Regions from separate parts of the Teredinibacter turnerae T7901 genome, predicted to be linked through region 1. Evidence: predicted binding sites of a transcription regulator. Region 1 holds the regulator's gene; each other region holds the start of a gene.
The links. Region 1 encodes sigma-54, which starts transcription at its own class of promoters, with help from an activator protein. Its sites were predicted from a motif close to TGGCACANNNNTTGCNNT; they were not measured.

Region 1 (10,160 bases):
ATTAGCGCGGGCAGAAGGTCGACAGGAAGGTTGTCGATGCAGGTGTAGCCTTCATCCTCCAGCAGGTGCAGTGCTGTGGTTTTTCCCGAGCCTGATCTTCCGCTAATAATCAGCAAGCGCATGTTACCTGCCTGTGTACGAGTCGCATGTGATGGAGGAGCGCAGAGCGCGCGAGGGACTAGTTACTTCCCGGTAGAGCCGTCAGTTTACACCAGACGCCACGTTAAACAATTCTTCATCGGTTTTACAGTTGCGAAGGCGCTTCACAAAATCATCCCTTTGCAGGGTTTCTGCGAGTGCGGCAAGGGTTTGCAGGTGCTCGTCTTCGGCGTTTTCCGGTACCAGCATGGCAAATATGAGATCGACTGGCTTGCTGTCTACAGCGTCGAAGTCAATGGCTTCTTCCAGAGTTACGCACGCGCACAAGGTCGCGCCTTCGGTATTGAAGCGGCAGTGGGGTATGGCTATACCGCCGCCAATGCCTGTGGAGCCAAGCCGCTCACGGGCGAAAATATGTTGGAACAATTCAGTTTGGTCGAGGCCAGTGTCGGATTCGCTAAAAATGCCAGCGAGTGTTTCGATCAAGCGTTTTTTACTGCCGCCAGCAATCTTCGCTCGGGTTCGCTTGGCGTTTAGAATGGTAGAAATTTGCATAGCGTTGCGCCCGGTAAAACAGCAGATGTTGGATGTTGCAGGGAGTCAAACGGCGCGCATTCTACCAGTATTAGTTTCAGATCCAAGCCCACTTTAGCCGCAAATTTTATTTGCGGCATCAGACTTTAGACCGGCATTCCCAGATTTTGCTATACCAAACGCTTGCGTTCGTTCGAGGGAGGTATGTTCAGAGACTCGCGATACTTAGCGATGGTGCGGCGTGCGACCTTGATTCCCTGTTCTGCCAATAGCCCTGTAATTTTTGAGTCGCTGAGCGGTTTGCGTGCATTTTCCGCAGCAACTAATTTTTTAATGATAGCGCGAATTGCGGTAGATGAGCACTCGCCGCCGGAATCTGTGGCCACATGGCTGGAGAAAAAGTATTTGAGCTCGAAAATCCCCTGTGGGGTGTGCATGTACTTTTGCGTGGTTACTCGCGAGATCGTCGATTCGTGCATTTCGACAATTTCTGCCACGTCGTGCAATACCATCGGTTTCATGGCTTCCGGGCCGAAATCGAGAAACCCCTGTTGTTTTTCCACGATACAGCTGGCGACTTTCAACAGGGTTTCGTTGCGGCTTTGCAGGCTTTTCAAAAACCAGCGCGCTTCCTGTAAGTTGTCGCGTAGAAAAGTGTTGTCAGCGCTGGAGTCGGCGCGCTTAACCAGTGACGCATAGTCGCTGTTAATGCGTAAACGCGGTGCGATATCCGGGTTGAGTTGCACCATCCAGCGGTTATTTACCTTGTTCACAAACACATCCGGCACCACATACTCTGTGTCGTCGCTGCCAATCTGTTCACCGGGTCGCGGGTTCAATCCCTGGATAACCTGTACCGCCGCCTGTAGTTCGCTTTCTTTCAGTTTTAGCTTGCGCATCAGCTGTTTGAAGTCGCGGCCGCCGAGCAGATCGAGAAACTCGCTGACGAGCGTTTTTGCGTTGCGCACATCTTCGTTGCTGATATCAAGCTGGCTCAGCTGAATGAGCAGGCATTCACGTACGTCCTGGCTGAGAACGCCGGGTGGGTCAAACTGTTGCACCCGGTGGAGTACAGCCACCACTTCGTCCATTTCGAGTTCTTCATGGTGAGGTTCCAGGCCATGAAAAATTTCATCCAGAGTCTGGCCGAGCAGACCGTTGGGTTTTACCGCGTCAATGATGGCTTCGGCGATATCCTTGTCGCGGACTGACATGGGGGTAAGGTTCAGCTGCCACTGCAAGTGATCCTGCAGCGTTTCTGATGTGCCACGTCGGGATTCAAAATCGTAATCGTCGGAGTCGGGTTTTGCGAGTCCGGTGCCGCTCGGGGTGGGGTCGTAGATATCGTCCCAGCTGGTGTCGACCGCAAGGTCAGTGGGAATGTTGTCTTCGTTCCAATCACCGTCGGAGGATGCGTCGGAATTGGACTCCTGGTCGGCGCCATTCGCATCTGCAGCATCGCTTTTGCCGTCGGCGCTGTCCTTGCCATTAAGCTCGTTGCTGGCTGGAGCCTGTTCATTGATACCGCTGTGAGAGTCGTCGCCGCTGAGGTCTTCCTCAACTTCGAGCATAGGGTTTGAATCCAGAGCTTCTTGTATTTCTGCCTGAAGATCGAGCGTGGAGAGCTGAAGAAGCCTGATGGCCTGTTGCAGCTGCGGGGTCATGGTGAGCTGCTGGCCCAGTTTTAACTGGAGGGATTGCTTCATAGTTCGATTTACTGCGTCTGGTTAAAGTGCACTATCAGTTAGTGGCAACTCCTGTGGGGCGCCGGCTTGTATGAGGCTAGTGTATTCCGGCCGCAGTCCAGGTGCAATAAAATCGCATAAAATCAGAAGCAAGTATTATGCCGTGACAAATACAAAAGTCAGTCGTTTGTCAAGAGATTTTGCTGATTATCTGCAGAAAGCGATTAGAGGTGGAAGTGCTGACCGAGATATACTTCGCGCACTTTTTTGTTGTTGAGTACATCATTGGCGCTTCCTTCTGCGATGATGTGGCCTTCCGAGACGATATAGGCTTTCTCACAGATATCCAATGTTTCGCGAACATTGTGATCGGTAATCAACACGCCAATACCGCGATTTTTAAGGTGTTGTACGATCTGCTTAATATCGCTCACTGAAATCGGGTCGACTCCGGCGAAGGGTTCGTCCAAGAGCACAAAATCGGGCTCTGTGGCCAGTGCTCGGGCGATTTCAACACGCCGCCGCTCGCCGCCTGACAGCGCCATTCCAAGGCTGTTGCGAATGTGGCCAATGTGAAACTCTTCCAGCAGTTTTTCCATCGCCTCACGGCGTTGGTTGCGGCTCAACTCTTTGCGGGTCTCAAGAATCGCAAGAATATTATCCTGAACTGTTAACTTGCGAAATACCGACGCTTCCTGGGGCAGATACCCAAGGCCTGCGCGCGCGCGCTCGTGCATTGGCAGGTGAGTAACGCGCTTGTCGCCAATCTGGATATCGCCATGATCGGCTTTAATGATGCCCGCGATCATATAAAAACAGGTTGTTTTACCCGCGCCGTTGGGGCCGAGCAGGCCCACGATCTGGCCACTGTCCACAGACAGGGATACATCGATGACGACCTTGCGGCCTTTGTAACTTTTGGCGAGGTGTTGGGCACTCAGTTGCTGCATAAATACTAGGGCCTGTTGGAGCTTTTGTTATTGTCGGCGGGCTGTTCGTCTTCTTTGCTCAATGCTTTTGGCGGGATCACCATGCGAACCCGGCGATCGTCGCCTTCCGCATCAGCTTTACCACCAGCGCGTACCACTGCTTTTTTTACATCGTACTCAATGCGATTGCCGCTTAGGCTGGTGCCCTCCTGACGGAAAGCCGCATTGTCGAGGAGGATCAGGGTTTCGCTGGTGATCTGATATTCCATGCGGTTAGCACGCGCGGTCACAGGCTCCTGGCCGGGCTTGGGCACCTGGCTTAAACGCGCTGGCGTGCCGGTAGCGACCACGCGGGAATAGGTATCTTTGCGGCCATAAATCACGACTTTTTCCGCACGAATTTTCATGCTGCCTTGCTCGACAATAACGCTGCCTGCATAGGTGGTGGTGCCGTTCAGGTCATCGAGCTCTGCGGAGTCGGCAGAGATGCTGAGATCTTGCAGTCTATCGTCCGGCAGGGCATCGGCTGGCATTGCCGTACAAGCCAGCATGGCGGCGCAGAGCAGGGAGCGCCCAGGTAGCACGGCGCAAAAAGTTGACAGGGGTTTCATTCGTTCAGGCTGCGGTCTTCAGGAATTCGGTGGATAGCATGCACCTTGTGGTGCAATTCGATTTTTCGGTTTTTAAAATTGGCTGTCATGCCTACGGCGTTAATCACCCCATAGGGTGTTAGTATTTTAACAGGCTCGTCGGTGTATGCGACCTTTTCTACAGGGTTGATATCGAGCTTTTCCGTGGTGAGTTCGGAAGCTTCACGGTAAGCGGGCGCTTCCTCACCGGGTAGTCGCTCGGGTGGCTCCTGCCAGATGCGAACCGTATCCCAAAGGGCGATCTGCTCACTGCTGCGCACGAGTTTGCCGTCGACAGATTCTACGTGCCAGGGGGTGTCTTCCTGGTAAATTGTAAAATGTGGGTGGTCTACCATGGTGTATTCGTCGACGGGCTGACGATTGTCGCCGAGCACACGAAAGTGCTCCAGGAGATTCGCCGTGAACGCATATTCGAGCACACCATTGTCGTTGAAGTAACGGGTCGCGGCATTCTCGGCAAATGCGTAGGGAATTTGCGGTGCGGGTTCGGCTTTGGGGGGTGTAATCACGTTTTCGGACGAATCCCACAGCATTACAATGCTGGCGATCCCCATCGCGATAAACAGCAGGTAAAAACGGTTTTTACGCATGCGGTTGCGTTCTCAAGTACGCCTGTAAAGCCGCGTCGTAGGTACCTTGCGCCTGCATAATCAAATCGCAGGCTTCGCGTACCGCGCCTTCGCCACCTCGCGCGGCACTTTGCCAATGTGCGCGTTCGACTACCGCGGGGTGGCCGTTTTGCACGGTAAGTGCGAGGCCCACGCGACACATCACGGTCAGGTCCGGGTAGTCGTCGCCCATAAACGCGATTTGGTCCAGCTCACAGGGGAAGGTTGCGCGCATCTCTTCGAGCGCGGTGAATTTGTCTTCGCGCCCCTGAATGAGCAGTGAGATCCCGAGATCGGCCGCGCGCTTGGCCACCAGCTGGCTGGTCCGGCCAGTAATAATGCCCACTTCCACCCCGGAGCGGCGCAACATTTTAATGCCGTGACCGTCGAGCGTATTGAAGGTCTTCATCTCTTGGCCGTCGTTACTGAAGTACAGGCGGCCATCGGTCATCACGCCGTCAACATCGAGCAGGAGTAGTTTGATCTGCGCAGCCTTGCGATGAATGTCTTCCAAAGATAAATGTTTCATCGTTTTCCTTGTTTACACCAAAGTTCATACACCAGAGTTAAACCAGCCCGGCCTGGAGCATGTCATGCATATGCAAAATGCCCACGGGTTTGTTGTTATCAGTGACAACCAGGGCGGTAATTTTATGGGTTTCCATCAGGTTGAAGGCTTCCGCGGCTAGTGCCTGCGGCGTAATTGTTCGACCACCTCGACTCATCACCTGTTCAATACTGGCGTTTTTTACCTCGATATCACGATCCAGGCAGCGGCGTAGATCGCCGTCGGTGAACACCCCGACCAGCTCACCTGTCGCATCTACTACGGTGGTAATGCCGAACCCTTTGCGGCTCATTTCGCCGAGAGCCTCCAGCACCGGGGTCGTGGTTGTAACTATTGGAACGGTTTCACCATCGTGCATCACGTCAGCGACATGCAATAGTAAGCGCCGTCCGAGAGTGCCGCCTGGGTGAGAATAGGCAAAGTCTTCGGCAGTGAACCCCCGCGCCTCCAGAAGTGCGAGCGCCAGCGCATCACCGAGCACCAGCGTCACTGTGGTTGAGGATGTGGGCGCCAGATCCAGCGGGCAGGCTTCGGTGGCGACCGCGATATCGAGTATCACATCCGCCGCTTCAGCGAGAGGGCTGTTGGATTTACCTGTCATCGCCACCACGGGAATGCCCATGCGTTTTATCCAAGGCAAAATGGCAACCATCTCAGGCGAGTTACCGGAGTTGGAGATACACAGGAAAACATCGTCTCTGGTGATCATCCCCAGATCGCCGTGGCTCGCTTCCCCGGGATGCACAAAAAATGCGGGTGTACCCGTACTGGCCAGAGTTGCGGCGATTTTTTTGCCGATGTGGCCGGATTTCCCCATACCCGAAACCACGACGCGTCCGGAGCAGCTCAGAATTTTTTCACAGGCAGCGACAAATTCACCGTTGATGCGCTCTTCTAGCGCTTGAACGGCGGCAATCTCCAGCGCGATTGTGCGTTGCGCGGATTGAATTAGATCGGTTTCGGACATGGGGTGTTAAATCGCAGTTTGATATAGAAGAACATAGTAGCCAAAGTAGCTCAACAGGAGCAGACAACCGGCTGTTTTGCCAATTTTACCGCCACCCGCGCCACGGTTACGCCAAATCGACAGGCCAATTGCAACCGCAAGCAATATGGTTAATGCCACCATCACCACAAAATCGCGACTGAATACGGATTGGTCGAGCGGGAAGGAGCCGGACAAACCCGGGATCGACATCACGGCCAACAGGTTAAACATATTCGAGCCCAACACATTGCCGAGGGCAATATCGTGATGGCCCTTAAGCGCGCTGATAAGCGACGCAGCGAGTTCTGGCAGGCTGGTGCCGAGGGCGATTATGGTGAGCCCGATCACCAGCGGGCTGACCCCGGCCATCTCGGCGGCAGATTTTGCTCCCCAAACAAGGACTTCCGAACTCAACATCAGTGCGCCCAGGCCGATGACAAACCACACGAAGGCCATGGTGCGACTCATATGCGGGATGCTGTCTTCGTCCGTCGTCTCCTGTTCGCTGAGGTCGCCTTTTTTGAGGTACACCAGGAGAAATATGGCCGGTATGAGCGCGCCGATAAGTACGATGGCTTCCCACTGGGCCAATATACCGTCTGAGAGGAAGTAGCCGCTTATCGCCATAACCACTAACAGCAGCGGCAACTCATCTTTTAGCAGGTGCTTTTGCACTGGAATAGCGACGACCAGTGCCGTCGCGCCGAGCACCAGGCCGGTGTTTGCGATATTGGAACCAATACCATTGCCGACTGCCATATCTCCTGCACCCTTTAAAGATGCACTTATCGACACCATTATCTCCGGGGCCGAGGTGCCGAAGGCGACTATTGTTAAACCGATCACGACTGGTGCCACGCCAAAGCTGCTCGCAATTGCTGCGCTGCCTGCGACAAATCGGTCGGCGCTCCAGATTAATCCGGCGAACCCGGCGACGATGGCAACAGCGATGACGAGAAGGGGCGGTAGACTTTCCAGCATAAAAAACGCAGCTCGGTGAAATGTGTTTGGTGTACAGACTGTAACGATATTCCCACCAGGGAGCGCCTACAATGCGTGCCGGTGTATGCGCGGGCGGCGCCATCTTAGTGATGTGCCAGATTCAACGCAACCGCAGTCAGCCTGCGTTCAGATAGTCCGCTTTAATATGGGGCTGGAGTAAAAAATTTCCAGCTCAAATCAATTCCATAGGAGAAAACCACGTGAAAAAGAACCGTCCGATGATTTGGTCCGCTCGCCACTCTCTCGTCAGCGCAATGGCGGCCATGCTGCTCGTTGTCAGTCAGTGGGCTGCTGCGGAACAGAAGCCTGCGAGTGCGGCGCTGGACAAGGAAGGCCCGGAGTACGTGGTACAAACAGTTACCGACCAGCTGCTGTCGCTGGCTAAAGACGATACCGCTGAGCTGAAGAAAGATCCGGAGGCTTTTTATGGCAAAGTGGAATCGCTGCTGGAACCGTCAGTCAGTTTTGATTTCATCGCCAAGAATGTGATGGGGCCGACCTACTGGGAGCAGGCCAACGAGAAACAGCAAGAGCAATTTGTAGCGACCTTTAAGCGCAGCCTGGTGGAAACACTGGTGAAAGGCATGGCGAGCAACGTCGATCTGGATATCCAACTGGTGTCTGAACAGAGCCAGGTGCTCAAGAATAAAGCGAGCATTGTACAGAAGGTTTCCGGTCCGGAAGGCTCTAACCTGGTGGTGTACTCGCTCGGCAAAGGCAAGTCCGGTTCCTGGAAGGTACTGAATGTGGTGCTCGACGGTGTGAATCTCGGCAAGACCTTTCGCAGTCAGTTTGCTCAGGGTGTAAAGGACAACAAAGGCGATCTTCAGGCGGCAATCGAAGGCTGGTCTGCGCAAACCAAAGGCTAAGTTAGCCTCATGTGATCTCAAGCGGGTGCCAAGCACCCGCTTTTTGATTAAAATGGCCGCCTTTTTTCAGGGCGCAAACGCATCCAGCGGCGTCCGCAAGCCAGGTATTCCCCATGCAACCAGACGAAATCAAGGCATTAATCGAAGCCGCGCTGCCAGAGTGCACCGCTCAAGTGAACAGCGATGACGGCAAGCACGTGGCCGCACTTATCGTATCTCCCGCTTTTGAAGGTCTGATGCCCGTTAAACGCCAGCAATTGGTGTACGGCGCACTCAATGAGCATATCTCCAGCGGCACTATTCATGCGCTGCAAATGAAAACCCTTACCCCCGCTGAACACGCTGCCCGCAGCTAGGTTATTTAATGGATAAGCTGATTATCCAGGGCGGTACCCGCATCAGCGGTGAAATTCGCATTTCTGGTTCAAAAAATTCCGGCCTGCCGATCCTTGCTGCCTGCCTCCTGGCGGACAGCCCGATGGATATCTGCAATCTGCCTCATCTTAACGACATCACTACGATGTTGGCGCTGCTGCGCTGTATGGGAGTGGGGGTCACCATCAACGAGAAAATGTGCGTTGAAGTGGACCCGACAACCCTGACCGACACCGAGGCGCCTTACGAGTTGGTGAAGACCATGCGGGCGTCGATTCTGGTGTTGGGCCCAACCCTTGCCAAATATGGCAAAGCGGATGTGTCCTTCCCCGGAGGTTGTGCAATTGGCAGCCGGCCGGTGGATATTCATCTCAGTGGTCTCGAGGCGATGGGGGCGGAAATCGCGGTCGAGGGTGGCTATATTCGTGCGCGCGCGCCAAATGGACTCAAAGGTGCGCACTTTGTGATGGATAAAGTCACTGTAGGCGGCACCGAGAACCTGCTGATGGCTGCGGTGCTGGCCAAGGGCAAAACCGTATTGGAAAACGCCGCGCGCGAGCCGGAGATTGTTGATCTCGCCGACTGCCTTGTTGCCATGGGCGCGAAGATCGGCGGGATTGGTACTGACCGTCTTGAGATCGAAGGTGTTGAGCGTCTCCACGGCTGCACCTACACCGTCATGCCGGACCGCATTGAAACCGGAACCTACCTGGTTGCGGCCGCAGCGACTGGTGGCTCGGTAAAACTGCGGGACACCCGCGCCGATATCCTCACTGCGGTGTTGCAAAAGCTTGAAGAAGCGGGCGCCGAGCTGGAGATTGGCGAATCGACCATCAGCCTGGATATGCACGGCAAGCGGCCCAAAGCGGTGAATTTGCGTACCGCGCCTTATCCGGCATTCCCAACCGATATGCAGTCGCAGTTCACAGCGATGAATGCGGTGGCGGAAGGTACCGGAGCGGTGACGGAAACCATTTTTGAGAACCGTCTGGTGCAGGTGAACGAATTAAACCGGATGGGCGCTAACATCAAACTGGAAGGCAATACCGCATTGATTCAGGGGGTGCCGCGTTTAAAAGGCGCGCCGGTGATGGCGTCTGACCTGCGCGCTTCTGCCAGTCTGGTTATTGCCGGTATGGTTGCCGACGGTGAAACCGTGGTGGACCGGATATACCACATTGATCGCGGCTACGAATGTATCGAAGAAAAGCTGCAGCAACTGGGCGTCAATATTCGTCGCGTGCCCGGTTAACAACCCACACTTAGGAGCGAGCATGTCGCAACTTACCATTGCTCTGACCAAAGGTCGGATTCTAGAGGAAACGCTGCCCCTGTTATCGGCCGCGGGCATCGAGCCGTTGGAAGATATTCAGAAAAGTCGCAAGCTGTTGTTCGAAACCAGCTCGCAGAATGTGCGTTTGCTGATTTTGCGCGGCGTGGATGTGCCGACCTACGTCGAGTTTGGTGCGGCGGATGTGGGCGTTTCCGGAAAGGACACGCTGATCGAACACAATAGCAAAAGTTACTACGAGCCATTGGATTTACATATCGCCAAGTGTCGTATGATGACCGCTGGCATCAAGGGCGTTCCCCAAAAAAGCGGGCGTATTCGTGTTGCGACCAAATATGTCGGCCTCGCTCGCCAGTATTACGCGGAGCAGGGGCGCCAGGTGGACATCATCAAGCTCTATGGGGCGATGGAGCTGGCACCGATCATGAACTTGTGCGATGAAATTGTGGATATTGTCGACACCGGCAATACCCTGCGCGCGAACGGTTTGGAGCCTAGAGAAACTATTTGTGAAATCAGTTCACGCCTGATCGTAAACAAAGCATCGATGAAAATGAAACAC
Region 2 (10,160 bases), 680 kb from region 1:
TTCGAAACTCCGATGGGGGTGCAGGCGTTCCAGGTACAGTGGCAGCCCAAGGTCAACCAAGACCTGAATACTCAGGTGAATAAGCTGGATGAGAACCACTATGAAGTGGTTCTGAAGCTGACCATCACCGTTAAAATGAATGATGATAAAACCGCGTTCCTGGCGGAAGTGCACCAGGCGGGACTGTTTGAAGTGGCCGGTTTGGAAGCGCCACAATTACAGCGTTTGTTGTCCTCTGCCTGCCCGGAAATTCTGTTCCCATACGCCCGTGAGGCGCTCGACAGCCTGGCGACCCGAGGTGGTTTCCCGCCGCTGCAACTGCCGCCCATTAATTTCGATGCACTGTTTAGTCAGGCGATGAATCAGGCACAGCAGCAGGCTGAGCAAGGCCAGCAGCCGAATTAAGCAGTGCTTGCACGATGATGAAAAAGGGAGCTTCTAGAGCTCCCTTTTTTGTGCCCGGATTTTGTTGCCGGGCGGCAAATACCCAAAGCGCAGGCTTAGTCGTCGTCGGCGCCGGCCATCCCCAGCTCTTTCAATTTGCGGGTTAGCGTATTGCGGCCCCAGCCCAGCAAATTGGCTGCGTCGCGCTTGCGACCAGCGGTGTGCTTGAGCGCAGTTTCAATGAGCGCGCGTTCGAAGGTTGGCACTGCCTCGGAGAGAATCTCTTTTTGCCCGCAGGCCAGCGCTTGATCCGCCCAATGGCGCAGCGCTTTATCCCAGTCGCCAGATGGGGTTTCTGCCCGTTTCACCTCCATCAGCTCCGGCGGTAAATCCTGCACGTGCACTTCGCGTCCGGACGCCATAACTGTGATCCAGCGGCAGGTGTTCTCCAGCTGTCTGACGTTACCGGGCCAACTCAGATTGCTGAGGTAGGCTTCGGTTTCTGTGGTGAGAATCTTCGGCTCCACATCCAGCTCATTGGCGGCTTTGCGCAAAAAGTGATGTGCGAGCTTGGGGATATCTTCGCGGCGGTTGGAAAGCTTCGGCAAGTGGATGCGAATAACATTTAAGCGGTGGAACAAATCTTCCCGAAAGCGATTATCTTCCACCAGATGTTCCAGGTTCTGGTGGGTTGCTGCAATAATTCGCACGTCAACTTTAATTGCTGTGTGGCCGCCCACGCGATAGAACTCGCCGTCGGCAAGCACGCGCAACAAGCGCGTTTGGGTTTCGGCGGGCATATCGCCGATTTCATCCAAAAACAGGGTGCCGCCATCCGCTTGTTGGAAGCGGCCTTGACGTTGCGCACCTGCGCCGGTGAATGCACCTTTCTCGTGGCCAAACAATTCAGACTCGATCAGGTCGCGGGGTATCGCGGCCATGTTCAGTGCGATGAATGGCCCTTCTTTGCGTGGGCTGTGGCGATGCAGCGCGCGGGCGACCAGTTCTTTACCGGTGCCGGACTCGCCGTTGATTAACACGGTAATGTTAGATTGCGAGAGACGGCCGATAGCGCGAAACACTTCTTGCATGGCCGGCGCTTCGCCAATAATTTCGGTTTCCAGCTCGGGTTCCGGCGGGGCAATGTCCTGCTGTTGCTCTGAGGCATGGGCGAGCGCACGCTGAGTAACAGCGACTGCTTCGTCCACATCGAATGGTTTGGGCAGGTATTCAAATGCGCCACCCTGGTAAGCCGATACCGCGCTGTCCAAATCGGAATGCGCCGTCATAATAATTATCGGCAGGCTGGGGTGCTCGGTGTGCAGGTTGGAAAGCAGGGTCAGGCCATCGGTACCTGGCATGCGCACATCGGAGATAATGGCGTCCGGTTGGGTTTTATCAATGTGCAGCAGCGCTTTGTCGCCGCTCTCGAAGCTTTGGGTGGTAATCCCGGATTGTTGCAGGGCTTTTTCCAGCACCCAGCGAATCGACCTGTCGTCGTCAATAATCCATACCAGATTAGGTTTATGCATTTTCGGTATCCAGCGGTAGGTAGATGGTGAACTCGGTTTTGCCTTTACGGCTCGCGCACTCAATAATCCCCTTGTGCAAATTGACCAGGTTCTGCGCAATGGCCAAGCCCAGGCCGCTGCCATTAGCGCGGCCGGTAATCATGGGGAAAAAAATGTCTTCAATGAGCTCGGGTGGAATTCCTGGGCCATTGTCGGTAATGCTGATTTTCACCACCAAGGGGTGGTGCGTTCGGCCGATGGTGTAACGTCGCTGAACCCGGGTGCGAAACGCAATCTGTGGGTTGGCGGTACCGTTTTCCAGCAGCGACTGCATGGCATTGCGGCCAATGTTGAGCACAGCCTGAATCAGTTGAGCGCGGTCTGCGGTGAGTGGCGGAATACTGGGGTCATAATCGCGTTTGATGGTGATCTGGCTGCCAACCTCGGCTTTTATCACTGAGTGCACGTGTTCGAGCACTTCGTGAATATTGGTTGGTTTGCGTTCACTCGATTTGTGAGGGCCGAGCATACGGTCTACGAGATTGCGCAGGCGATCGGTCTCGTCAATGATGATCCGGGTGTATTCTTCAAGTTCTTCATGGTGCAGCTCGCGCGCCAGTAATTGCGCAGCGCCACGTATGCCACCCAGCGGGTTCTTGATTTCGTGGGCCATGCCGCGGATCAAGTTACGGGTGGTTTCCTGAGAGGCGAGCATGGCCTCTTCGCGGCTGATTTTGAGCAGGCGGTCGAGTGGCTGAAACTCGATAACCATATGATTCATTTCGTGACTCGGGATCACCGAGTAGTCGACCATAATGGTTTGGTTGTTGTGCAGCTTCCAACTGGCCTTACGCTTGGTAAAGTTGCGGTTGTTTCTCAGGGCTTCTTCGAGTGACATGGGGGTGCCATCGCTGGCGGAAAAGCAGGCATGAATGGAGCGACCAGACATCTTCTCGCCGCTGACTCCCAGGTTCATTTCTGCTGACGCATTCATATGCACGACTGTCAGATTGTGGTCCACCAGGATAATTGCAGTTAGCAGGCTATCCAGAATGTTTTGGTAACTATTTGAATTCACTCTAAGTCCTGTGGGCGGCCTCTAGGGTGAGCCACCTTTTAGTAGTAGCCTGGAATGCAATAAGCAAACCAGAATGCCAGCCGTGGCAGGGGCTGGCGGTGCATAGGGAGTGGGATGTTAACCAGGTAACAATCCATTAGAAGCATTTTTGAACAATACTTGGGAAAACCCCGAAAAGGTCCGTTGTTGGGCCCAATCGAAGGGGCTAAAACAGGAATGCACCCGAATGGCTCGCGTATGCATTGCGGGTTTCTTTGGTGCGTTCATGCGCCCCTAACGAAAGCGTATCTCAGAATTAGGGGCAATTATAGAGCGAAAATCTCGATATGCGCTGTAATGGTGCTATTTTTTGCGTTAATTTGGTGTGTATCAGCTGTGACCAGCGGGCCGAATAACAAAGATGGTTCTCTCCTCGGTCCGTTCAATGACATTCCCTGCACCATCGACGACAGCGGCCGAGACGCTCCGACGGCCTTGCAAGGCTTTGCTGAGGGCGATGCTGACGTTGTTTGAATCGGTGGTTTCCTGCACTTTTCCGTCGATATACACCTCAAATCGCAAACCTGGTTCGAGCTTGCGCTGGGTCAGCATCACGACGGTGAGTGCTTTTTCCGCGGGGCCGAAGCGCTGTTCAGATTTCGGAGTCACCAGGCGCAGACCGTAGCCACTGGCCTGCTTCGGAGGGCTGGTTGTTGCGTCTGGTTCAGGGCTTGGCGATGGCGCTGGCGACACCAGCGGTGGGCTGGGCGCGGGTGCGGGAGTTATCGCCGGGGTCGTATTGAGCGGCTTAAGCTCCAGTTTCTCGGCTGTTGCGTTGGTCGGGGGTTCGTCGGAGTAAGTGACGTTACCGTACTGATCGACAGATTTGTAGATTGTTTGGGCGCTGGCTGCGACGGTGATCAAGCAGGCGGTAACAAAACTCGCCAGGGTGAAAATGGTCATCGGCATGGGTGGGCGCGCTCCCTCTTGTGTGGCGTATTGGCACTCTAGGCTTTGGCACTCTACGACGTAAACTGCGCGAACGGAAGTGAACCCGTAACAAAAAAGCCCGGCGAAGGCCGGGCTTGAGTACAGCTGTTAAGCAAAGGCTTATACAGAGTAGTAGAGGTCGAACTCAACTGGGTGAGTAGTGTGCTCAACGCGGTATACGTCTTCCATTTTCAGGTCGATGTATGCGTCGATCATGTCGTCGGTGAAAACGCCACCAGCGGTGAGGAACTCGCGGTCTGCATTCAGGCTGGACAGTGCTTCACGCAGGCTGCCACATACCTGTGGAATAGCATCCGCTTCTTCTTTAGGCAGATCGTAAAGGTCTTTATCTGCAGCATCGCCAGGGTGAAGTTTGTTTTTCACGCCGTCCAGGCCAGCCATCAACATGGCAGCGAATGCCAGGTATGGGTTGGCGATGGGGTCAGGGAAACGCGCTTCGATACGCTTGCCTTTTGGTGAGGCGACGTAAGGAATACGAATCGATGCAGAACGGTTGCGTGCAGAGTAAGCCAGCATTACTGGCGCTTCAAAACCAGGGATCAGACGCTTGTAGGAGTTGGTGCCTGGGTTAGTAAACGCGTTCAGTGCTTTAGCGTGCTTGATGATACCGCCGATGTAGTACAGGGCAGTTTCGCTCAGGCCAGCGTAGCCATCGCCTGCGAACTGGTTTTCGCCATCTTTCCAGAAAGACTGGTGGCAGTGCATGCCGGAACCGTTATCGCCAACGATAGGCTTAGGCATAAAGGTTGCCGTTTTGCCGTAAGCGTGCGCCACGTTGTGTACACAGTATTTCAGGATCTGTACTTCGTCCGCTTTCTTAACCAGAGTGTTGAACTTAACACCGATTTCGTTCTGGCCTGCAGTTGCCACTTCGTGGTGGTGAACTTCAACGTCCAGACCCATTTGGATCATGGCGTTACACATGGCAGAACGGATATCGTGCAGTGAGTCCACTGGAGGAACGGGGAAGTAACCGCCTTTAACGCGCGGACGGTGGCCCATGTTGCCTTCAGAGAAGTCGTGACCGGTAGCCCAGGCTGCTTCTTCGGAAGAAATCTTCACGAAGCTGCCGCTCATGTCCTGACCCCATTTGACGTCGTCGAAGATAAAGAATTCTGGTTCTGGGCCGAAGAAAGCAGTATCGCCGAGACCAGTGGACTTCAGGTATTCTTCTGCGCGTTTGGCGACAGAGCGTGGATCGCGCTCGTAACCTTCGCCAGTAGAAGGTTCAACGATATCGCAACGCAAGATAACGGTAGGCTCATCGGTGAACGGATCCAGCACAGAGGTAGTGTCGTCTGGCATCAAGATCATGTCGGACTCGTTGATGCCTTTCCAACCAGAAATGGAGGAGCCATCAAACATCTGACCGGTGGTGAAAAAATCTTCGTCCACATAGGACGAGGGGATGGTTACGTGCTGCTCTTTACCTTTAGTATCGGTAAAACGCAGGTCTACCCAGCGAACTTCGTTTTCTTTAATCAGATTCAGAGTCTGCTCTGACATGAGATTCCTCCAGAGTCATGGTCTATGTCAATATTGTTATTGGAACGAGAAGGCAAAAATGTAACTCGACTCCACGCGGTGATCTTACGGTAAAGTCACTATGACGCAAGAATGAGTGGATCGTAGATCGCAATTTATGTGCCATAATGTAGCATGGCGCAAAGCACATAAAAAACAAGGACTTGCGGTGCGAGTGAGCTAAATTGTTGCAATCGAGCGCGCCATAGTGGTGCGCAAGTGTGGTACTGCACCAGTGTGGCGCCAAAATCCCGGGCTTGTGGTGGAGTAGCGCAACATTATACTGCTAGGCCTTTTAACTTTGACAGACTCTTTTTAACTTCAGTTGTAGCGAATCAAATGATCTTCACTGTCCGCCTCTTTCCGGAAATCACTATCAAAAGCCATCCGGTGCGCAAACGATGGACCCGCCAGCTCACGGAAAATCTGCGGTTGCTCGGGCGCCGCATACACGAGGGCACCAAAGTTATCCAGGACTGGGACCGTATTGAAGTGCGGGTGCCGGATGACGATGATGCCGTGCAAGCGCAGTTTATCGATATGCTTAAACGCACCCCGGGGATTTCTACTTTTTCTCTGGTCTCGGCCTACCCGTTCACCACGCTGCACGATATCTACGAGCATGCATTACCCCTGTATGGCGATCTTATTGCGAACAAAACGTTTTGTGTTCGTGTAAAGCGCACCGGTAAACACGACTTTACCTCTACGGACGCGGAAAAATATGTGGGCGGTGGTTTGAATCAGCATACCCAGGCGTTGGGTGTGCGCTTGAAAGACCCTGATGTGACCGTGCACATCGATATTAAAGATGATTACTGCTATCTGGTGAATGGTCGCTTTGCGGGGTTGGGCGGTTTTCCCATGGGTACCCAGGACCCGGTGTTGTCGCTGGTGTCGGGTGGATTCGACTCGACGGTTGCCAGTTATTTGATGATGAAACGCGGTTTGCGCACCCACTTTTGCTTCTTTAATCTCGGCGGTCGCGATCACGAGCTAGGGGTGAAAGAGATAGCATTTTATTTATGGAACCGATACTCGGCGAGTCATCGGGTGCGGTTTGTTACGGTGCCCTTCGAGGGTGTGGTTGAGGAGATTCTGGAGAAGATCGACCCAGCAAATATGGGGGTGGTATTAAAGCGAATGATGCTGCGCGCAGCGGAAAAAATTGCCGCACGCGGCGATATTCAGGCGCTGGTTACCGGTGAGGCGGTAGCGCAGGTTTCGAGCCAGACAATCCCCAATCTGTCGGCGATTGAGCGGGTGTGCAATACATTGGTACTGCGGCCGTTGATTGCGATGGATAAACCCGAGATTATTCGTTTATCTCGCGAAATTGGCGCGGAAGAATTTTCTGCGAATATTCCCGAATATTGCGGTGTGATATCGGTAAAGCCTTCTGCAAAAGTACGTTTGGACCGCCTGGAGGCACAGGAAGCGCAGTTCGATTTCTCGCGGCTGGAAAACGCGATTGAGCAGTCGCGGGTGCAGCCCATCGATGCCGTGATGGAAGATTTGCGCAACCCGCAGGCAGAAGTCGAGGCTGTTGCACAATTGCAACCCGGTGACCGTATTATCGATATTCGTCATCCCACGGAAATTGACATGCGCCCGCTCGCTTTGCCAGCAGATACAGACGCAGCGTTGGAAATTCCGTTTTATAGTTTAAGTACGCGCTTTGCCGAGTTAGCGCGCGAGGGTCGCTATTTGCTTTACTGTGATAAGGGCGTGATGAGTCAGTTGCATGCGCGTCACCTGCGTGATGACGGAGCGACTAATGTGGCGGTTTACCGCCCTGAAAAGCCGGTTTAGGGCAGAGGTACACGGTTCGTGATTCGCTTTAAAAAACGCGATTTGATGGTTGTCGGCTTCGCGGTCGCGGTGGTGGCTATTTCCGTTATATCCACTCTGTTAGTGGCGGGCGGCCCGGAGATTAACGCCTGGCTGCGGGGCAATAGCAATAAATACATGAACGTAACATTTACCGATGCCGTACTCACCTGTCAGGCGGAGGTCGCTGAGCAATTTGGCCGACGAATGACAACCATGGAGGTGGACAATCACTCCAGTCGCTACGATAGCCGTCGCTCGATCTATAAGATTTTTCTCGAAGTTACGACACCTGCAAAAGCTGATGCGACCGGGGTGCATTATGTGAATTGCTTTGTGAAGTCCTCTAACGGGCGTATCAGCAACTATGAAAGTTGGGAGGAAAAAGAAGGTAAAAATGGGCCGGTGGGTCACGACTCAAACCCATTTGGGTTCCCGCGTTAAGGGAGACGCCTTGAATCGCGCGATGGCGTGTGTGTGGAAGTGTAGAAGTGTAGAAGTGTAGAAGTGTAGAAAGGGGAGCCGTAATCACAGCTCCCGGCACAAGCGGTTAGAAGCGGAAATCGAAGCCAACGTTAATTACGGTAAACTCCACGGTGTCTGTATTTATCAATTGGCGGTATTCAAAATTCAGATTAGTGTTTTCGTTCATCACAAAGCCGACGCCCAAACCGTAGGAAAAGCCGGTTTCGGTATAGGAATCTTCCAGCGTAGAGCCATCCATATAATCAACATCGCGGCCCCACTGCAAAAAAGTTGCCCCCACCAGGCCGTAAAGTTTGGCCACCTGGTTCGCTTTTTCAACCCGGTAGTAAATAGATTGGTAGTAGTCGATACCCAGCTCAATGTTTTGCTGTGCGTCGCCGGTACCGATACTGTAGCTTTCGCCAGAGAGGCCCAGTCCTGTGCGTGTTTCACCGCCGACCCAACCGTTAAGCTTGTAACCGCCGAAGGCTTCGATTGAACGAAACTCAACATCATTGCCTGCGCCGAGTGTGGCATTTCCATCGATAAAGTTTGCGTTGCCGCCAGCATAAAAGCCGCTCAGGTTGTCTGCATAGGTGGGCAGGGCAAAAAGCATTACTGCGGGGATAATGAATATCCTCATGGTCGAATCTCCGTTAATTCTTTCTTATGGCACCAAGATGCCCTCATTTTAGCTAAAGCTGACAACGGGCGTTAGTGTTTGGCTTACAAAAAGCGTGAATGGGCTCACTGTGCGGCGGGTGCAGTGCTCTGGCGCACAATAAATTCGTAGGGCAAAACCTTTTCCTGGCAAGGAAGCGATTCCCCGTTGAGCTGCTGCAAGAGCATATCTACCGCCAGAGTGCCCATCAGGTCGGCAGGCTGAGCGATGGTTGTGAGCGGAGGATCGCAGTAGCGGGCGTAACTGATATCGTCAAAACCAGTAACAGATACATCTTCTGGTACGCGTAATCCTTGTGCTTTTAGCGCCTGGATTGCACCAATTGCCATTTCGTCGTTCATACACGCGATAGCGGTGGGTTGTATTCCCGATTGGCAAAGTGCATTGGCCGCATTAACCCCGGACCAAATGGAATAGTCTCCGCTGGCAACGAGGTTCGTGTCGAACGGCAGGCCCCCATCGGCCAGTGCTTTCTGAAAGCCTTTCATCCTATCCACGGTGTGCGGATTTTCTTCGCGGCCGGTGATTAACCCGATTCGTTGATGGCCGAGCGAGATCAAGTAGGCAGTCATTTGCTCGAATGCCTTTGCATTGTCCACGCGCACGCAGGGGCCGTCAGTACTTTCTGTGGAACATACGTGCAAGTAGGGAAAGCTGAATTTGCTGCCTGCGTGAAACTGGTCTGAGATTGGGCGCAACTGAAGAATACCATCGGCGAGGCGCGTTTCTACCAGACGAATATAATCCTGTTCGCGTTCGGACGAGTCCTGGGTATCACCGAGTAGAACGGAATACCCTTTTTTTTGCGCCTGTCGTTCGATACTGCGGATGACCAACGCGAAAAAGGGGTTGGCGATATCAGGAACGAGCACCACTAGAGAATAGGAGCGAGCGGAGCGAAAATTGCGCGCGAGCATGTTGGGCTGATAATTAACCTGATCAACGGCTTTCATCACGCGCTTTTGGGTGGCTTCCGACACCATCTCCGGGTGGCTCAGGGTGCGTGACACAGTCGCCACAGAGACGCCTGCCAGGCGTGCGACTTCGCGGATATTAGACATAAGCCTCCTTAAACAGGTGCGCGCTAAATGGTGGGCTCGCGCTATCGAAAGGCCACGGGAACAGCCTTGGCGCAACGCATGCTAGCAAAGATTCTTTTGGCGCGATATTCGTTATTTTCTGCATTCCCGGTATTTTAGGCGGCTTGGCAAAAATAAAAAACCGGTCTGACCGTCAGCTATTGATGTATTCATGTGTGTAACCAAATGAGATAACAGAAGCCATTGACCCAGTAAAATGTAATTGGTTACATTTTCCTCGCCGGGGTAAACCCCGTAACAATAGCCTGCTTATCTGTTTGCTTGAATTGTGCCGTAGCAACTCAGCGTTATCAGTGATCGTGCAGGGTATCGCCGATGCCGGGTAGCGACTTAGTACAGGCCCACAAACGTGGCCTTTAGGTCATGTTTCGACGGCGATTCCTGGCTGCCCGCAGCGATAAAGGCTACAAGAAACATCGTGAACACGGGGGCTGCGGGGGCGTGAATTTTGGTTTGCCGCCCGGGTTTACATCGAATAATAATCAAAATTAGGAGTGTCATCATGGGGACAGCCAAAGCGTGCTGCTGGGGTGTAATTAGCGTGTTATCTATATTATTGCTCGCCTGCGCACCGCCACCAGAAATGCTGGAAGAAC
Region 3 (10,160 bases), 410 kb from region 1:
ACCACGCCGAAAAATAAAACTCGAGCAGACCACCCTGGGTTGGTTGATTCGGCAGGTAGTAGATGACATCTTCACATAGATCGCCTGGAGTCTGCACTTCCACCCGCAAATGCTTATTTATTACTGAAAAATTTGCATCTGCGCTGCCAGTGACCGCTTCTCTCCATTCGGTTTCTACATCGTTAAAAATTTCAGCTGAAATCACCTCCGAAGCAGCAAACACGTCGGAGGCCGCGCCAGCCCCCAATAAAGCGACCAAACAGCCAACTGCGAATTGTTTAATTTTCATAACTATTTCCTTGTTTAGATATTCCATCAATTGGTAAGCCAAAGGGCGACTGCCCTTTGGCGAAAGCAGACTAACAAATAGCGCTACTATTCCCGTGATCAAATTACGAAATTAAGGAATATTTTTGAACTTAAGAAATGTGAAAAACAGGAGTGTAATATCTTGAAATTAAAATATGATTGACGTTTTTTTATTATTAATTTAGATGGCGAATTATTTTACATTATCCAATAGGAAATTTATTACCCCAATTGGTGGAAATAGGGTTATTTTAGACGCAACGGTACATCCAGGCGCCGACTGCACTGTCAACTTTATATACACAAATTTACGCCATAAAAAATCACCAAACAAACTTGTATGCGTTTAAACTATTTTTTGCGACATAAGCCATTTTTATGGCGGCACAATAACGGGAGTTACCTTGTCTAACGAAAACGCGTCTCACTCGGCTATTTTTTTCTGTGTACGATTAATTCCAAAAGGCAAGGTTGCCAGTTACGGACAGATCGCCCAACTTGCCGGGCTCCCCGGCCGCGCTAGACTGGTGGGGCGCGTGCTTGGCATGTCGCCAACGCCTCTACCCTGGTTCCGTGTGTTGCGCTCCAATGGACAATTGGCGTTTCCGGAGGCGAGTGAAACCGCACGTCGCCAATCGGCCCACCTTGAACAAGAGGGCGTCGCAGTGAAAAAAAATCGCGTCGTCCTTAAAAATTTTGGCTGGCAGCCATCGCTCGATGAGCTGTTTTTGATCGAGGCTGAATTGCAGTCCCTCAACACTGGATAACCGACTGCGCACTAACAGGCCTCTCTGTAACAGACTGTTGCGGCCGCCCCTCTCGACTCGCTCCTGTGTGTACACTAGCGGTAAGCGCTACAGAGGGCTTTACAATGAAAAAACTCTTCCTGGCTTTAGCTGCGTTACCAACGCTCAACGCATGCGTTTTTGTATCACCGAAAACCCGAGTCATAGTTGACCAAGAGTGCGGCACAGCGACGGCCTATGCGACACTTGCACCCGATCCAACACCCGGCCAAGGGCTGGTGATACTGCAAGACCGCAGTGGGGGAAACCTGCCAGCAACAGTTGGCGAATGCGGGGGCGACGAATGTAAAGCTGTGCTGTTTGCGATAGGACGTCAACTAGTCGTGGAGACAGTCGCTACTGTCGGGTATGTTCTCGCTCACAATGCCTATGCAGATGCCGCACGCGCGCGCGACTGTAAAACCAAAACCCAGCAAGTCGAAAATGCCGGCGCGCCCCGTAAAATCATGGAAGAGGACCTTGGCAACTACCTGTAAGCGAACAAACCTCATGTCTGAGTAAGGATGGTTGGCCGCCCGCTTTAGCGGCCACTCCCAACCCAAAAAAATGTAACAGTCTTAAACGAAGTGATACCACGCCCCTCCTCTTAATCAAACATTTCGGCGAAGAACCGCTTGCAAGTTACCGATAAGCTCGCAGGGCTTTGAGCCGTCGCGTTTTCAAATAGACTTTCCGCTAAGCGTTTATGCGTTTTCCAGTGGAATTCCGGATTACCCTTGGCACCTGCTTTCTCGCGGTGATTGAGTTAGGCGGATACCGCGATCCGTTATATACTCGCCTGTTTTAGCAATCTGGCACAGGGAGCCCAACCATGCTTGACCGTTTCGCCGCCTGGACTCGTTTCGTCCTGTTGGCAGCAACCACTAGCACGCTTCTGGCTTGCGGTCAGAGCGGCCCGTTACGACTTCCAGATAAACCTGACGAGGCCCCAGCAAGCTCCACCAGTGAAGTCACCAATACAAGCAACGCATCGGCTCAGGAATAAATAGATACCATGGCGCACTTCAGTTACAACGATAATCAGCTCACGGTGGAGGGTTGTACACTCTCCGCTATCGCCGATACTTACGACACGCCCTGCTACGTGTACAGCCGCGCATCCATTGAACAATCCTACCAGGCCTACGCCAGTGCGCTCGGCGCGCACCCTGGTATGATCTGTTACGCAGTCAAGGCTAACTCGAGCCTCGCGGTGCTTCAGGTGCTTGCGCAACAAGGCGCGGGCTTTGATATCGTTTCTCAGGGTGAGCTTCAGCGGGTACTCGCCGCCGGCGGTAGCGCCGATCGTGTGATTTTCTCCGGTGTAGGTAAAAAAGCTGAGGAGATGCGCTTCGCGCTGCAACAGCAGATTGCCTGCTTTAACGTGGAATCGGCAGCGGAACTGGAAACACTTGCGCAGGTTGCGCAAGCGATGGGTACTACGGCACGTGTATCCCTGCGGGTTAACCCGGACGTGGATGCCAACACCCACCCTTATATTTCCACCGGCCTGAAAGAAAACAAATTTGGCGTTGATATTCAGACAGCACTTGACGTCTACCGTCGGGCGGCCAGCCTGGATGGGATCGACGTGGTTGGGATCGATTGTCATATCGGTTCCCAGTTAACTCAGCTAGCCCCGTTTATGGATGCACTGGACCGTGTCCTGGCGCTGATGGATCAGCTCGCGGAAGAAGGCATCACTATCCGCCATCTGGATCTCGGTGGCGGCCTGGGCGTAACCTATAACAACGAGCAACCCCCTTCGCCCGCAGACTATGTCGGGCAGGTTATTGCCAAACTCGGTGATCGCGCGGTCGCACTGATGTTCGAGCCCGGGCGCTCAATCGTCGCGAACGCCGGCGTACTACTCACCCGAGTGCTTTACTTAAAGCCAACTGAGCACAAAAATTTCGCAATAATTGATGCTGCGATGAACGATAACATCCGCCCCTCGCTTTACCAGGCTTGGCAGCGCGTACTTCCGGTGATTGCGCCCGAAGAAAGCGAACCCACCCAGCAATGGGATCTGGTTGGGCCTGTGTGCGAAACCGGAGACTGGCTGGCCAAGGATCGCGCATTAGCGCTCCACGAAGGCAGCGTACTTGCTCTAATGTCCAGTGGCGCGTACGGGTTTACCATGAGCTCCAATTACAACAGCCGTACCCGAGCTGCCGAAATCATGGTCGACGGCGACAAACATCACCTTATTCGCGCCCGCGAAACCTTTGCCGATTTGGTTCGCGGTGAGCAGCTATTAGGTAGCGAGGACCCTAGCTGATGCGTTTGCGGTTCACCAAAATGCATGGTCTGGGCAACGATTTTGTCATGATCGATGCTATCAGCCAGAAAGTCACCATAACACCCGAGCGCGCCCGCAAGTTGGCTGACCGCCATTTTGGTGTCGGTTGCGACCAGGTACTGGTTGTTGAGTCTCCAGACAATCCAGACGCAGACTTCCGTTACCGTATATTCAATAACGACGGCAGCGAAGTAGAAAACTGTGGCAACGGCGCTCGCTGTTTTGCGGTATTTGTGCGGCAGCGACAACTGACAGCGAAGTCAGACATTGTTGTGGAGACGGCAGCGGGGCTGTTGCGGCTGCATGTGCTTGACGACAACCAGGTCACGGTCAATATGGGTGTACCTGTGCTGGCGCCCGCGCAAATTCCGTTTGTGACACCGCACGAGCAGCCCGAATATCCGCTCCAGCTGGACAACATGGAAATTACTATCAGCGCCGTTTCCATGGGTAATCCGCACGCGGTCACGCTCGTGGATAACCTGGCCAGCTTCCCGGTAAAAACACTGGGGGCACAAATTGAAACTCATGCGCAATTTCCAAACCGAGTCAACGCCGGCTTTATGGAATTAATTTCCCGCCAAGAAGTTAAACTCCGGGTGTTTGAACGCGGCGTTGGAGAAACGCTTGCGTGCGGCACTGGAGCCTGCGCTGCAGTCGTCAGCGGCATTGTCCGCGGGTTGCTCGACACTACAGTTGCAGTTCATCTCCCCGGCGGCAGCCTCAGCATCACATGGGAGGGCGCAGAAAAGCCTGTTATGATGACGGGGCCAGCCAAAGCTGTATTTCATGGACAGGTTAAACTATGAGCGAGTCCATTACGGATAAAAAAGAGCGCCTCACCGAAAAGCAGGTCGCCCACTACTTAAAAACCAATCTCGATTTTTTTAATCGGCATCTCGATTTGCTCAGCGAGCTTCAACTTCCACATGAAAGCGGCAAGGCCGTTTCGCTGGTGGAACGCCAGGTCGCGGTGCTCCGCGAGCGCAATATGGATATGCGCCACCGTCTCAGCCAGTTACTGGATAACGCCCGTGAGAACGACCGCTTGTTCGACAAGACCAAGCGGCTGGTGCTGGCCTTGCTCGAATGCAATGATCTTGGCGATCTGGTCGACGCCCTCTACTACAGCTTCGACAAAGAATTTCAGATCCACTATACCCGCCTGATCATCTTCGGCAACAGCAGCACGCCCGCCAGCGCCGCTCGTATCGCGTCCGTGTACGACGCCCGCGACTACATTGGCAAACGCCTGAAGTCGATGAACACAGTCAGTGGAGGCCTCGATGTGAAAGAGTGCCAGTTCCTGTTCGACGACGATGCACCGCAGGTTGGTAGTGCAGCCGTTGCGATATTGCAGCACGGCTCCCCGCTAGGGGTGCTTGCCATTGGCAACCAGGATCCAAACTATTATCGCTCAAGCATGGGAACGCTGTTTTTGGGCTATATAGCAGAAGTACTCAATCGCTTACTTCCCAAGTATTTGTAGGGGCAAAGAAAAACAGCCGCTAAACGCGGCTGCTTCAAGTAGACTATTTAGATCGGTTGGCCGCCGTAATTGGATTCCGGCTTCTTGGGTGGGTCGGCGACAACGTTCGCAGGTATCTGATTGATCTTCCCCCCGCTCGCTAGAAACGCCTCGACTTCCGCCTGTAGCCGCCTGCGCTCCGCCTCCTTGCTACTTACCCCATCAGAGGCGAGATACTCATCACCCAAATCTACGCCGCCATCATCCTCGGACTCATCCGATTCAATCAACTCTTCATCCGTCATAAATAAACCCTCAAGAATTAAGCAACACTCAAGAACGCCATGGGACAGGCCAATTGAAATTCCGCTAATTTATAGTCCAGAGTGATTTCAATGTCATTTCTTTAAAACAGATTTTTTTAGTTTTTTTTGTTCTAAAAGAGAAAGATTGATAGCCGATTGAGCTATTTTGATCGTGCAAGAAAGAAAGGAGGTTCGAAGAAACTATGTGATTTTCGTTACTGTTCTGGAAATTTCGCAGCGCCAACGGGCTCAGCGCTGCGACAAAAATTAAACCGCGTCTGGGCCTGTTTCGCCAGTACGAATGCGAATAACGTCTTCGCAGTTGGTGATGAAGATCTTGCCATCGCCAATTTTGCCAGTTTGTGCGGCCTTGGTGATCGCTTCAACAGCCTGATCGACCACATCGTCACCCAACACCAACTCCAATTTTACTTTGGGCAAAAAGTCGATTACATATTCAGCGCCACGGTATAACTCCGTGTGCCCCTTTTGCCGACCAAACCCTTTCACCTCCGTTACGGTCATGCCCTGAACACCAATTTCCGACAGCGCATTGCGGACGTCGTCAAGCTTGAAAGGTTTGATTACTGCAGTGATTAGTTTCATGGGAAATTCCTTACGAGCACCTTATTCGTATTTTTAATTATAGGGTTTAAGCCGGGTTCCGGCAGACCAATTCGCAAATTTACACCTTATGCGAAGGCTTGTAAAACGTGTACGCCGTTGATGATATCGGCGCAATGAGCTGAAGGGGCCGATGGCGGGGATAATTGCGCCAACGGGAAACCTGCGCCAGCACTGCTGGGATAAGAAGCTAACCGAGAAGCGCCCCAGTAACAAGAAATTCAAATAATTGATGCGGAGGTATTTTCCAGGCATAAAAAAACCGGAGGTTTTGAGGCCTCCGGTCAGGATTTCAGGCTGTGGCAACCTGATGAATTAAGAACTTACTTTGAAGTACCCGAAAACTCTGGGTAAGCTTCCATACCACATTCGGACAGGTCGACACCGTCGAATTCTTCCTCTTCGCTGACACGAACGCCCATGATTGCTTTGATAGCGATCCAAACAACCAGGCTGGCAACAAATACCCATACAAAGATGGTTAACATGCCCACCAACTGACCAACGAAGGTGGCGTCAGAGTCAGAAATCAGCACCGCGAAAATACCCCAGATACCAACAACACCGTGAACAGAAATCGCACCTACGGGGTCATCGATTTTCAGTTTGTCGAGGAACAGGATAGCGAAGACAACCAGCACACCACCTACGGCACCGATAATTGTAGACATCAGCGCAGTGGGATCAGCAGGCTCTGCAGTGATAGCAACCAGGCCAGCCAACGCGCCGTTGATTGCCATAGTCAGATCAGCTTTGCCGAAGATGATGCGAGCTACGATGAGCGCAGCAATCAAACCACCACAAGCAGCAGCATTGGTATTAACAAACACGTTAGCCACTTCGTTAGCGACGCCAACGCCAGACAATTGCAGCGTGGAACCACCGTTGAAGCCGAACCATCCCATCCAGAGGATGAACATACCCAGCGCAGCCAGAGGCAGGTTAGCACCAGGAATCGCGTTTACTTCACCGTTAGGGCCGTATTTGCCTTTGCGTGGGCCAAGTACCAATACACCAGCAAGCGCAGCAGCGGCACCGGCCAAGTGAACAATACCGGAACCTGCATAGTCAGAATAGCTCAGTTCGTACAGGCCAAATACCGAATTGCCACCCCAAGTCCAGCCACCTTCCAGCGGGTAGATAACGCCAGTCATGAAAACAGCGAATACCAGGAATGCCCAGAGCTTCATACGCTCAGCAACGGCACCGGAAACAATAGACATTGCAGTAGCAACAAACACTACCTGGAAAAAGAAGTCGGAAGCACCAGAGTATTGCAAGCCAGCATCTTCAACGCCAGCATTAAAGTCCGCAACACCTTTAACAACACCAGCAACAGCTGCGTCGTCCATACCAGCAACGGTAGTAACACCGCTTAAGAACCAGCCACCACCGTACATAAAGTCGTACCCGCAGATCAGGTACATGGTGCAAGCGATAGCGAAAAGCGCGACGTTTTTTGTAAGAATTTCTGTTGTATTTTTAGCGCGAACAAGCCCGGATTCCAACATCGCAAAACCCGCAGCCATCCACATTACCAGCGCGCCACACACCAAAAAATAAAAGGTGTCCATGGCGTACTGCATTTCATAAAGAACATTTTCCATACCAGATCTCCGGAAATTTTAATCTCTTTTCTAATTATGAGTTACAGTGCTTCTTCACCGGATTCACCGGTACGGATGCGCACAACTTGGTCGAGGCTGGATACAAAGATTTTACCATCGCCAATTTTTCCGCTGTGAGCTGCTTTACTGATAGCTTCAACAACAGAGTCCAGTTGGTCGTCGGCTACTGCTACTTCCAGTTTGGTTTTAGGCAGAAAATCAACAACGTATTCTGCGCCGCGATACAGTTCAGTGTGGCCTTTCTGGCGACCAAAACCTTTCACTTCGGTCACGGTGATACCTTGCACACCGATTTCTGATAAAGCCTCACGAACAGCGTCCAGCTTAAAAGGCTTGATGACGGCAGTAATTAATTTCATTGGACTGCTCCTCTAATGGTTTATGCAGCGTCGGCGCTGCTTGATAGATATGCTTGCCCGGCCGTTAACACGCTAACAACCGGGCCAACAAAACTTACTCGATAGGCAAGCTGTAGGAAACAACGAACTTCAGGTCGTCATCGATGGATTTACCTTTCACACCATCACCATCAGCAAGAAGAACCTCGTCTTGATCCACAACCTGGCTAAAGGTGAAGCTCAAGTTATCGTTGTACGCGTAGGAAATATCCAGGTGGGTAAACTCAGTGCTATCGTCACCAGTGTGTGAACCAATCATGAATGAGAAAGGCCCGGTTGCGTAACCCAGAGTGAAATAACGGTATGATTCGTCACCACCTTCTGTTGCAATATTTTCGTACCAGGAGAAAGACACAGGGCCCAAGCCCAAAGCGACTATAACTTCAGTCAGGTCGCCGTACTGATCTTCCATGGTACCGCCGTTCGGGTACATGTAGTTCCATACGCTAACGTCGTAAGAGAACATACCAGCAGAACCGCCATAGCCAGCACCCAGATCCCACTCCGTACCAGCGCCAGTGTCACCTGATGAACCCCACAGAGTGGTGTAGAAACCGCCAGCACTGTATGACAGATCGCCAGATACCGCAGGCGTACCTGAACCCAGGTCAAGACCACGCCACAAGTAAGTACTGGCAACCCCAGCAGACGCAGAAATTTCAGCGTTCGCCATAGGAGCGAACGCGCTCACTGCCAAAGAAGCTGCAACAGCACCTGCCAGGATCTTTTTAGAAAATTTCATGTGTTTCCTCCAAATTTTACTTTTTAAGTCTTTTTTTTGAGCTTGGTCGATCACCAGTCCGACGAGCCTGCATGGTTTTAGCACTAACTGCGCCAACTTTGGTTTCTCTATTTATAACAAGGAGTTAGCTCATTTTTTAAAGACAAAACAAGTGATTTTAGATGCCGAAAGCACAATATGAGTGCATATTCCAATTTGGTGCACTCATCATTTGCACCAATTAGGAACATAGCTTCAAATATGGAGTTATATTCCTCGGAGCAAGCTAAAAATCAATATTCCAGGAGGAGGTTTTTAGGTTTCCCAAAGTGCCGCACCATGCACGTTAAGCAGATTTCGATGTGGTGAGATATTGCTAGTTAGCATTACAGGGAGGGGCTTCGGTATTTAAAAATACGTCGAGAATAATTGTGCACATCAGCCAGACAAGTTTGTCTGACTGGGGCGCGCAATAAAATATCGTTTACGAAAATTTAATCACTCCGCAGCAAAGAGAGCGATTAAAGTGCGCAGATGCACCATAATCTATTGGGTAGCATTGGAATAATTGGAAAAAATCAGGCTAACGTTGGTGCCACCAAAGCCAAAACTGTTACTCATAACGCTTTCCATCGGCTCTTCGGTGTATTCGCGTACTAAAGGCAGACCTTCGAATTCTGGGTCGAGCTCGTCTATATTTGCCGCAGCGACCATAAAGCCCTGCTGCAGCATAATGAGCGAATAAATCGCTTCGTGCACACCGGCCGCTCCCAGGCTGTGGCCCGTTAAGGATTTAGTACTGCTAAACGCCGGCAAGTCCTCACCAAACACTCTTTGCATTGCGGCAACCTCAATGGCATCGCCTACCGGCGTACTGGTGGCATGAGTGTTAATGTAGGCAATCGGTGTTGCACGTATAGAACGATGCATCGCTGCCGCAGTGCGCATCGCGCGCTCAGAACCTTCTCCTGACGGCGCGACCATGCTGGCACCATCAGACGCGGTGCCGTAGCCGGTAATCTCGGCGATAATATTCGCCCCACGCGCCAGCGCATGTTCCAGCGATTCCACAATCAGCGCCCCGGCGCCATTTGCAATCACAAAGCCGTCTCGCGACTTATCATAGGCGCGACTCGCTTTCTCCGGCATGTCGTTGTACGTGGACGACATGGCTTTCATTGCATCGAACAAACTGGACTGTGCCCAGTGTTCAGCTTCTGCGCCACCGGCAATAACCACATCCTGCTCTCCCCAGGCCACCATTTGTGCGGCAAGCCCAATTGAATGTGCGGACGTCGCGCAAGCCGATGCGATACTAAAATTCAGTCCGCGAATACCCATAGCTGTACTCAAGCACGCAGAGACAGTATTCGTCATGGTCGCGGTTACCCGGTACGGTCCAACTTTGCGAATACCTTTTTCGCGCAAAAGATCGGCGGCTTCGACAATATCTTTGGTGGAGGCGCCACCGGAACCCATAATCAGCCCCGTACGCTCGCTGTGCAATAACGACTCATCAATGCCGGCCGAGGCCAACGCGTCCTGAACAGCCACCCAGCCAAGCTGCGCTTCCAGCCCCATAAACCGGCGCAACTTTGGTGGAATATCCTCACAGCGCTC

Region 2: glnL (nitrogen regulation protein NR(II)) is a predicted target of sigma-54. The motif match lies at 3,027-3,044, and genes of this name have one in related genera.
Region 3: TERTU_RS18560 (TorF family putative porin) is a predicted target of sigma-54. The motif match lies at 8,639-8,656, and genes of this name have one in related genera.

Annotation. Positions count from the first base shown of each region.
Region 1 is NC_012997.1:4,208,598-4,218,757, reverse strand. It holds gene rapZ (RNase adapter RapZ) at 1-122, opposite strand, end outside; gene TERTU_RS16935 (PTS sugar transporter subunit IIA) at 202-654, opposite strand; gene TERTU_RS16930 (RNA polymerase factor sigma-54) at 804-2,339, opposite strand; gene lptB (LPS export ABC transporter ATP-binding protein) at 2,543-3,268, opposite strand; gene lptA (lipopolysaccharide transport periplasmic protein LptA) at 3,274-3,858, opposite strand; gene lptC (LPS export ABC transporter periplasmic protein LptC) at 3,855-4,487, opposite strand; gene TERTU_RS16910 (KdsC family phosphatase) at 4,480-5,034, opposite strand; gene TERTU_RS16905 (KpsF/GutQ family sugar-phosphate isomerase) at 5,072-6,040, opposite strand; gene TERTU_RS16900 (calcium/sodium antiporter) at 6,047-7,042, opposite strand; gene TERTU_RS16895 (MlaC/ttg2D family ABC transporter substrate-binding protein) at 7,264-7,932, shown strand; gene TERTU_RS16890 (BolA family protein) at 8,046-8,288, shown strand; gene murA (UDP-N-acetylglucosamine 1-carboxyvinyltransferase) at 8,297-9,559, shown strand; gene hisG (ATP phosphoribosyltransferase) at 9,582-10,160, shown strand, end outside.
Region 2 is NC_012997.1:4,890,571-4,900,730, reverse strand. It holds gene secB (protein-export chaperone SecB) at 1-405, shown strand, start outside; gene glnG (nitrogen regulation protein NR(I)) at 501-1,916, opposite strand; gene glnL (nitrogen regulation protein NR(II)) at 1,909-2,973, opposite strand; gene TERTU_RS19630 (DUF4124 domain-containing protein) at 3,343-3,921, opposite strand; gene glnA (glutamate--ammonia ligase) at 4,063-5,469, opposite strand; gene thiI (tRNA uracil 4-sulfurtransferase ThiI) at 5,827-7,299, shown strand; gene TERTU_RS19615 (hypothetical protein) at 7,318-7,761, shown strand; gene TERTU_RS19610 (porin family protein) at 7,868-8,425, opposite strand; gene TERTU_RS19605 (LacI family DNA-binding transcriptional regulator) at 8,530-9,525, opposite strand; gene TERTU_RS19600 (glycoside hydrolase 5 family protein) at 10,067-10,160, shown strand, end outside.
Region 3 is NC_012997.1:4,614,323-4,624,482, forward strand. It holds gene TERTU_RS18510 (polysaccharide deacetylase family protein) at 1-331, opposite strand, end outside; gene TERTU_RS18515 (MGMT family protein) at 714-1,076, shown strand; gene TERTU_RS18520 (hypothetical protein) at 1,181-1,591, shown strand; gene lptM (LPS translocon maturation chaperone LptM) at 1,927-2,100, shown strand; gene lysA (diaminopimelate decarboxylase) at 2,110-3,375, shown strand; gene dapF (diaminopimelate epimerase) at 3,375-4,205, shown strand; gene TERTU_RS18535 (DUF484 family protein) at 4,202-4,885, shown strand; gene TERTU_RS18540 (hypothetical protein) at 4,933-5,169, opposite strand; gene TERTU_RS18545 (P-II family nitrogen regulator) at 5,437-5,775, opposite strand; gene TERTU_RS18550 (ammonium transporter) at 6,117-7,400, opposite strand; gene glnK (P-II family nitrogen regulator) at 7,442-7,780, opposite strand; gene TERTU_RS18560 (TorF family putative porin) at 7,875-8,561, opposite strand; gene TERTU_RS18565 (beta-ketoacyl synthase N-terminal-like domain-containing protein) at 9,087-10,160, opposite strand, start outside.